One region of the Desulfovibrio intestinalis genome, then DNA from elsewhere that is predicted to be linked to it. Evidence: predicted binding sites of a transcription regulator. Region 1 holds the regulator's gene; each other region holds the start of a gene.

The links. The regulator sigma-54, encoded in region 1, starts transcription at its own class of promoters, with help from an activator protein. The targets are predictions, from matches to a motif close to CTGGCACGGNNNNTGCTT.
Region 2: a site for sigma-54 is predicted at 1,207-1,224, ahead of HNQ38_RS10035 (UxaA family hydrolase). Genes of this name have one in related genera too.
Region 3: a site for sigma-54 is predicted at 1,166-1,183, ahead of ispD (2-C-methyl-D-erythritol 4-phosphate cytidylyltransferase). Genes of this name have one in related genera too.
Region 4: a site for sigma-54 is predicted at 1,257-1,274, ahead of HNQ38_RS06675 (SHOCT domain-containing protein). Genes of this name have one in related genera too.

The regions. Positions count from the first base shown of each region.
Region 1 covers NZ_JACHGO010000005.1:98,716-100,916, forward strand. Annotated here, with positions in the region: gene hpf (ribosome hibernation-promoting factor, HPF/YfiA family) at 1-363, opposite strand, end outside; gene rpoN (RNA polymerase factor sigma-54) at 518-1,942, opposite strand; gene pyrG (CTP synthase) at 2,191-2,201, opposite strand, start outside.
Region 2 covers NZ_JACHGO010000006.1:7,081-9,281, reverse strand. Annotated here, with positions in the region: gene HNQ38_RS10040 (UxaA family hydrolase) at 1-737, opposite strand, end outside; gene HNQ38_RS10035 (UxaA family hydrolase) at 742-1,026, opposite strand; gene HNQ38_RS10030 (sigma-54-dependent Fis family transcriptional regulator) at 1,394-2,201, shown strand, end outside.
Region 3 covers NZ_JACHGO010000001.1:597,567-599,767, forward strand. Annotated here, with positions in the region: gene ispD (2-C-methyl-D-erythritol 4-phosphate cytidylyltransferase) at 1-1,036, opposite strand, end outside; RNA gene rnpB (RNase P RNA component class A) at 1,060-1,419, opposite strand; gene HNQ38_RS02605 (zinc ribbon domain-containing protein) at 1,516-2,201, opposite strand, start outside.
Region 4 covers NZ_JACHGO010000003.1:341,038-343,238, forward strand. Annotated here, with positions in the region: gene HNQ38_RS06665 (hypothetical protein) at 1-405, opposite strand, end outside; gene HNQ38_RS06670 (hypothetical protein) at 664-870, opposite strand; gene HNQ38_RS06675 (SHOCT domain-containing protein) at 934-1,164, opposite strand; gene HNQ38_RS06680 (ATP-binding protein) at 1,470-2,201, shown strand, end outside.

The DNA.
Region 1 (2,201 bases):
CAGTGCAACATCAGTTTCTGCGTCAATGTTGTAGGTGAAGACATCCACATCAGCACTGCGTGCCTTGCGGCGCTGCGTCTTCACTCGCGAAACCTGACGCTTGATCTGCGCTTCAACCTTGTCGGTCACAAGGTCAATAGCGGCATACATGTCTGAGGTTTGTTCTGTGGCATTGATATGCAGTCCTTCACCGACGACAGTAACCTCGCAACGGTGGCGGAATTTGTCCACAGTCAACACAACACTTACTTCAAGACCGGAAGATTTGCCAAAAAACCGCCCCAGCTTTTCAATGCGGCGGCGGGCATATTTCTTAAGGTGGTCGGAGGCTTCAAAGTTTTTGAAGGCGAAAGAGATGTTCATATAATCCTCCTTATTATGGCAGTTCTCCATGCGGAGAACCAGGAACCCGCCCTTGAGGGACGGTGAAAATCCGGCAAAAGGCCCGGTTTTTCGCAATTTTTGTCTTTCCTTCGTGGGCAGTCTGATTCAGCTTCTGCCACAGGCGATCAAAAAACTAAAAATGTTCCTTTCGTCTGGAAGAGGACGGAATATCAAGAGCGGTGCGGTACTTTGCCACAGTACGCCGTGCGATGTTGACCTTGAGGTGGTCCTTCAGCATTTCGCCAATGCGTTCATCGCTCAGGGGAGACTTGGTGTCTTCATCGGCGATGAATTTTTTTATAAGCGCCTTGACACTTTCGGAACCCACCTGACTTCCGTCATCCAGCTCCAAACCGCTATTGAAGAAAAATTTCAGCTCAAAAATACCGTGGGGCGTGGCCACATATTTGTTGGTCGTAATTCTGCTGACAGTCGACTCATGCATACTGATGTCGTCTGCAATGTCCTTGAGGATGAGAGGAGCAAGGCGCGATACACCAACTTCAAAAAAAGCTTGCTGATGCCTGACAATGCTTTCCATTACCTTGTACAGAGTGCGTTGGCGCTGATAAAGACTCTTGATGAGCCAGCTGGCCGAGCGCATCTTTTCCGTACAGTATTCCTTTTCTTTGTCTGAGGCTCCCTTCATGTCCATTTGGTTCATGTTGGAAAGCTGCAGTTGTGGCAAGCCATCTTCGTTGAGCAGTATGACAAATTCGTCACCCATCTTGTACACAAAGACGTCTGGGCTGACGTAGGTTGGCTCTCCGCCTCCAAAGCTGGCCCCTGGAAGGGGGTCAAGACTTTGAATAATATCCAGATACTCCTTGAGTTCCTCCATATCCAGTTTGAATTTACGCAGCAACGGCTTATAGCGCTTGCCTTCAAGGTCTTCCAGGTGAGAGCGTATCAGTTCAAGCAGTATGGGATCGCGGTCGTATTTCAGGCTTTTTATTTGCACCAGCAGGCATTCACGCGCGTCACGCGCTGCAACGCCCACGGGATCAAACAGCTGCACTTTTTCAAGCACTGTCAAAACGTCAGAAGGGTCCGACTCGGTCATCTGTGCAATTTCATCTATGCTGGCGTGCAGATAGCCTGCGGAAGAAAGATTGCCAATAATGACTTCGCCAATATCTTTTTGCGCGTCAGAGAGCGAAGAAAGGCGCAGTTGCCAAAGCAGGTGCCCTTCAAGGGTCGGTTTGGCTGAGTAGCGCGCCTCTAGAGGAGAAATGTCTTCAGCAACTTCAAATTCACGAGGCTGCACAAGGCGGGGAGTGCTGGCGAATTCGCCAAGATAGTCTTCCCAGTCGGCGTCCTTGGCCAAATCCTGGTCGTATACTTCTTCAGTGGCCTTTTCCCGTCGGTCTTCAGCTGGTTCAGCTGAGCCGTCATCGCCCTGGGATTCTTCCAGAAATGGGTTGTCCAGCATTTCTTGCTGCACAGTCTCCAGAAGCTCCATGCGCGAGAGCTGGAGCAGCTTGATGGCTTGCTGCAATTGCGGGGTCATCACCAGCTGCTGAGCCAGTTTGAGTTGCTGTCGAAGTTCCAGTGCCATGAGCCAGTTCCGCCTTGAATGTCCTCAGGAAAGTTTTTTATTTACAAGTAGTGTGCCATAGTGGCAAAAATTATGCAATAGCCAGAGGTTGCGAGAGCAAAAACATGGTTTGAAGTGCCTTGAAACAAGCTTTGCCCCATTGTTTTCAGGGTGTTGGCTTCACGGATGCCAATCGGGGCAAAAAATGAAAAAGGGAGGTTGGCCCTCCCTTTTTCATTTTCTATGAGATGTCTTTAAACCCTCAGGCGTTAAACCTTGG
Region 2 (2,201 bases), on a different contig from region 1:
TTTTCTTCGATGGTGGTCAGGCCGCCTTCGATATTGCCCTTGGTGGGCTGGGAGTCGCAAAGGTCGTTGGTCTTGTTGTCGTCAACAAGCTTGGCGTAGCGGTCAAAGAAAGCCTTGAACTTGGAGCGCACGTCGTCATTGGCACAGCGGGCCATGACCAGGTGTTCGCCGCCCGTGATTTCGGTGGTTTCACCGAACAGGGTGGTGGCGCCGGCTTCCCACAGTTTGTCGAAAGCGTTGCCAACGGTGGGGTTGGCGGCAATACCGGAAGTGGTGTCGGATTCGCCGCACTTGGTGGAAACCCACAGTTCGTCAAGGCTGCATTCGGTGCGCTGCAGTTCGGTGGCGTAGTGGACAAATTCTTTGGCTTTGAGGGAAGCGGCGCGGATGGTTTCCAGGTCGCCGTGCTGTTCAATGCCGAAGCCCACAACAGGCTTGCCGGTTTTGGCAATGCCGTCAACCACGCGCTGGGTCCACACGGGCTCGATGCCGATAACGACAACGGCGGCCACGTTGGGGTTGCTGCCCGTGCCGATCAGGGTGCGGAAATGCAGGTCAAGGTCTTCACCGAACTGCAGGCGGCCGTAGGCGTGGGGCAGGGCCATGGTGCCCTTGATGTTGTTGGCAACGGCTTCGCAAGCGGCGTTGGAAAGGTCGTCCAAAGGCAGAATGATCACATGGTTACGAATGCCCACGCGGCCATTTTCGCGGCGGTAGCCCATAATTGTCTTATTCATTGGTTTACCACCTCTTGGTTTTGACGTTGTGCACATGCAGGTGCTCGCCACGCTTGATGGGCTTGACCACCTTGCCGATGTCGGTGCCGTATTTGATAACGGTGTCGCCTTCAGCAAGATCCTGAAGGGCAATCTTGTGACCGATCGGAATGTCGCTCAGAGTTTCAAACACCAAGGTGGTGTCGCCGTCCATTACCCAGCCGTTGAGTTGGTCGCCCTTCTTGACGCCTTCAACCACGACCACGCCGACGCTGTCGCCGGGTTCATGCACCACAAAGTGGGTTGTCATACTTGTCTCCTTGGATAGTATGGTAGTAATAAAACGTAAATTGATGTACAAGAGATCTCTAAATTGCATACTTTTTATGCGTAAATGCATTTGCTGTGTAATTAAATACTAGACAAAAATCTTGTATTACACCGCATATACAATTTGATCACTTGTTGTACCCTAGTCTTGACCAGGTATAAGCAAGGTGCATGCCAAAATAGTAGAAAGGTGGGTAATCAGCGCCATATAAGGATTTTTTTTCACAATGTTGATTGGTTGACCAATTAATAATGCCCATTTTGGGTAAAACTGCTTGTATTTGGGCAACGGAATGATTAAATATGGGCAGAGGTGAGTTATGCCCTACGAGATTTCAGCAGACGGTTTGAGTAATCCTTCCCAGACAGTAGGCCAGGTTGTGCATCACCTGGCCCGGCTGGTTGTGGGAAAAATGGACCGTAATGCTTTTTTTCGCATGCTATCTAAACAGCTGCGCGTTTTGTTTCACTATGACCGTTTCTGCATCAATCTTTATGATGCCGAGAGAGAATTTCTCAATCTTTTTACGGCAGCCGACGGCACAGTGGTGGAATCGCTCTCCAACACGCGTATTGCCCAGAACACGGTGGCCGGGCTTGCCATCGCCTCGCGCAAGCCCGTGGTTATCAATGACCTGGCAAACCACGACTTTGGCGACTCTCCCATGCCCCTTTCTACAGTAGGGCTCAACTCCACCATTGCCCTGCCCCTGATTATCAGTGGCGAAGTTATCGGCACGCTGCACGTATCCTTTGTGAAGCCGCCGGAAAACATCGTGCAGATCCTCAATGTTCTTTTGGAATTGAGTCCGGTGCTGTCCAGCTTTCTTTTTGCCGTGCTGTCTGAAGAACGCCTTGAAAAAGCCCGCGCCGCGCACGCTACCCTGCCGCAAGCGCCCGACGTTGACACCACGGGCAGTATCCTGCTGTCGTCCAACCTGCTTGAAACCCCTGACATGCACAGGCTTATGGCCCTGGCCCGCAAGGTGGCCAAGCTGCATATATCGGTAATGATTGTTGGCGAAACGGGCACAGGCAAAAGCATGATGGCCCGCTGGCTGCATCGTCACAGCCCGCGCCGGGGAAGCAACTTTGTGAAGGTCAACTGTCCTTCCCTGCCCCCTACCCTGTTTGAAAGCGAAATGTTTGGCTATG
Region 3 (2,201 bases), on a different contig from region 1:
CAACGACTGTCAGGTCGGCATGGCAGAGGCGAACGCCTGCCTGACGCGCCATGTCGAGAGCCTGATCGAGTAATAGAGATGAAGAGATATTGTCAAAACGGGGGTCTTTATCAGAAAAATGCTGGCCAATGTCGCCTAGCCCTGCGCAACCCAACACCGCATCGGTGAGGGCGTGAAGAAGAACATCGCCGTCAGAATGGGCCACAACTTCAGGGCCCGTGGGGATAAGAATTCCACCAAGTTTCATAGGGCGACCCGGAGCATACCGATGAACATCGTAACCCATGCCTGTGCAGGGGCGCGGAAGGGCCGGGGCATCCTGCAGAAGGGCCAGGTCATCCGGATTGGTAATTTTCACGTTGGAAACCTCACCTTCGACTATATGTACCTTGTACCCCAAGGCTTCAAGCAATGAGGCATCGTCAGTAACGCCCAATCCTTTTTCCTGGGCGTTAAGATGGGCCTGGCGCAGCTGTTCAAGAGAAAATCCTTGTGGCGTCTGAACTGCCACAAGTGTCTGGCGCGGCAGGGTGCCAGTAACAAGTCCATCAGCAACAGTCTTGATGGTGTCTGTCACGGGCAGGGCCGGAATGGCTCCGGCGATGCCTTGCTGCAGGGCTTCGCACACATTGCGGATCAAAACAGGTGTCACAAATGGACGCGCCGCATCGTGAATAAGAACATGACGTGCATCAGCAGGCAGTTCGCGCAGGCCGTTCCATACGGAATCTTGCCGCAGCTCGCCCCCGGTCGCCGTGAGCCACGGCAACCCCAGGTCATCAGCGGCATGAAGCTCGCGCAAGCGCTCTTTATGCGCATTATGGTCGATTTGGGGAAAAACAAAAACAATGCCGGCAATCGTGGCACTGCGGCTCATGGCTCTTGCTGCATGCCAGTACAGGGGCACGCCACGCCACGAGATAAACTGCTTGGCGCTGCCGCCTGTGGCAGCAGCAAGACGGCTGCCTTGTCCGGCAGCCAGTAAAATGGCCCAAGGCTTGCTTTGCCCTGGGGGGGGGATGGAAGATTCAGGCATGGCTGAGCCTTTGGCTGACAGTATGCGGGAGTCGGACTGTAAGCCGGGTTCTGTCACAACGGTTGCCCGCGTGTGACCGTCATTCCTCTAGGAGTGCGATTACTCGCACCCTCAAGCAACCTACCCGGAAGGCTGTGGCCGGGCCAGCCGCCTTCCCTATTTGGTCTTGCTCCGAACGGGGTATGCCGAGCATGCCGCGTCACCGCGGCATCTGGTGGTCTCTTACACCACCGTTTCACCCTTACCCGACCGAAATCGGGCGGTTTGCTTTCTGTGGCGCTGTCCGAGGGTCGCCCCCCCTGGGTATTATCCAGCGTTCTGCCCTGTGGAGCCCGGACTTTCCTCCCCGGGCTTTCACCCGCGGCGACGGTCTGTCCGACTCCCGCAATCTATAGCTGCATGGGCGGCAAAGGACGCCGCACTAGACCGGGCCGCGCAATATTCACTGAGCGGCCCGGTCATTTTCATGAGCAAAAGTTTTAGTCAGTCAGCGGCTGCATCTTGGGAGCGCATTGCGGCGCATCAGTCACGCTAAAGTGCTCGCACCAGAAAATGAGGCGCTGACAGTTGGGGCAGCTCAAAATCTGCTGGCCGCGCTGCAGTTCAATAAAGGACTGCGGCGGAACGGAAATGTGGCAGCCGGAGCAGATGCCTTCTTTGACGGCAACGATCACGGGGTGCTCAAGCCGTTCGCGGATGAATTCATAGCGCATGAAGACAGGCTGGGGAATGGCCTTGCTGACATGAGCGCGCTTGGCGTTGAGTTCGCTAAGTGCGGCATTGCCTTTCTTCAGCTTTTCTTCAAGGCCGTCACGCTTGACTTCAAGCTCGGCTTGAATAGCTGTATGGGTGAGGTCAATTTCGGCCAGCGCGTCTTTTTGGAACTGCAGCTCTTCAAGAAGAGTCATTTTCTCTTCCTCACGGGAGCGGTTCACTTTTTCCATGCTGTCCATTTCGCGCATCATGGCATGGTATTCACGCGTGTTCTCAACCTGCATGAGCTTGTTCTTGCTCTTTTTGATACGGGCGCTATCATCATCAATTTCAAGCGAAAGGCGCTTCTGCTGCTCCTGCAGATGCGTCAGTTTGTCCACAATGTAGTTACGTTGTGTTTCGCTGGCATTGAAACGCTGTTCAAGCGAATCCAGTTCGCTCGGGGCCCGCT
Region 4 (2,201 bases), on a different contig from region 1:
CATAAAGGGCACGCCCTTGTCCTGCATCTGCTTGCGCATGGCGCTGTCAAGCTGATACAGCTTGTTGTCCACGTCCTTCACGTCTTTCTGCAGGCTCAGGATTTTGGGGTCGTCTGCCTTCACACCCTGATAAAGAAGGGCATTGATTTCAGCCTGTTTGCCATACTTCTGCTGGAACAGAGGCTGCATCTTGGGGCCAAATTCCTGATGGATAGCCTGCATGGCGTTCATCTGCTCAGTGGTCATATTCATGTGCGGTCCCATGTGGGGGCCCATCTGGGAACCCATCTGGCCGCCCATCGGTCCCATGGGGGCTTGATCCTGGGCGCTGGCGATGCCAGCGGTGCCGAGCAGGGCTACAAGGGCGAGGGCCGCGGAGGTGGAAGCAAGTTTGGATCTTTTCATGGTGATGTCCTTTATGGGTTTCGGCAGAGGCCGAAGTTTTTTTGTTTGCGTTGAGGGCGTTGCCGCCATCAGGCGTCGTTACTGTGTCTGCAAGTGGGTAATATCGGGGGCCGTATATGCCGTTTCTGCCTTGCCAGCCCGACCCCCTAAGGCCGCTGCAGCCGGACAGTGACGCCGCTGTTGTGTGTATCTGCCAAGAACTTTTTTAAGGCGTCTCATGTGTTGTCCTTGGTTTTGCAGGGCGTCTGCAGCCGGGGCTTACCAGCCCATGTGATTTCCGCCGTGGGGTCCGTGGGGGCCGTGGGAGCCATTACCACCGTTGCCGTTGCCGTTGCCGCACCAGGGAGAGGCAGTTCCGGTGCTTGCGGCATTTTGGGCCTGGGCGGGCAGAGCGGTGAGGGCCAGGGCGAACACAAAGGCCAGGGATGCAATAAGCAGGGAAGGCTTGAGGGTAGAGGTTTTCATTACAGTCTCCTTTGTTCTATCTATATGTTAGGTGGTCTTGACCATTTCCAGTTGTCAGGAGGGTCAGATCACGTTTTTGAGCTTTTCGTATTCTTCCTGCGTTATTTCGCCGGAAGCAAGGCGGTGTTTCAAAATGTTCAGTGTATCCCGGCGGTCAAAGTTACAGGGTTTGCGGCTGAAAAGTCGGCATACAAAGTAAATAGCCAGAGCCAGTACCGCGACCGCAATAAGCATTCCTATCCAACCGCCGCCCCATCCGAATCCGAAGAAATCCATAAAATTGCAAGTATGCATATATCCTCCCGGTGAGGTCGGGCGCGCCCTGCATCCGGGCTGGGTGGCGCTGTCACCTGTTTGCGCGTTTTCGCGCTCTCTTGCCCCCTATAAGGCAAAGCGCGTGCCAAAGTTGTTCATTTTTTATAAATTAATGTTATATAAGGTTTTATTTTTATATGACACTATGAGGGCGTTATGTTGGAAAACGTAATTTGTCCGTTTTTTACCCAGGTTGCATTTCCTGTGTCCTATTTTTACCATCGGGCTTGACCCTCTGGGTAAAAAATACATAATACAGTCATCCCACTTCGTAAGGACGGCCCATGAAAAGCAGATTTTCGAGAGTATTTTCCGCCAGAGGATTAAGAGCCCTGCATTTGGGGCTTTCTCCCTGGATGGTTGTGGGCATGGCGATCATTCTTGGTCTGGCCATTTCAGCCCTGGCCGTGCGCAGCAACCAGCGCGGCAAAACCTATATGATACAGAACCTCATGGACCGGGCCGAGGCCCTTATATGGGCTCTGGAGGCTGGCGCCCGCACTGGCCTGTGCACGCCCCTGGGCACCCCGGACGGCTTGCAGTCACTGCTGACAGAAACAGCCAAACAGCCCGGCATTGTTTTTATGGCTGTGGCCGACAATGCAGGAGAAATACAGGCATACAGCGTGCCCTTGCGCATTCGCGAAAGAAACAGGGCCGGTGTCGACGCGCTTATACCGGGGCAAGGAGGCTCTGGCGGCAGCGGAACCAGCGCGCAGGTGCAGCAAGGTGAAAAGGCTCTGGCACTCATTATGCCTACCGGAGTGCAGGTGACGGAAAAGCCCGCGTGGCGTTTGCGTCAGTGGGGGGACAGAAAAGTTTTTGAGGTTTACCGGGCTTTTGTGCCTCTGGAAGACGACCGTCCCATTCCCATGCCCATGCCCATGCGTGGGCACGGACAGCATATGGGCCGAAACCGGGGGATGATGGGAACAGATATGCCGCACGGGCCCATGTCGCCCAGAAGAATGGACCCCTCGGAGCAGGCACAGCCAATGGGTGAAAATATGTATGGC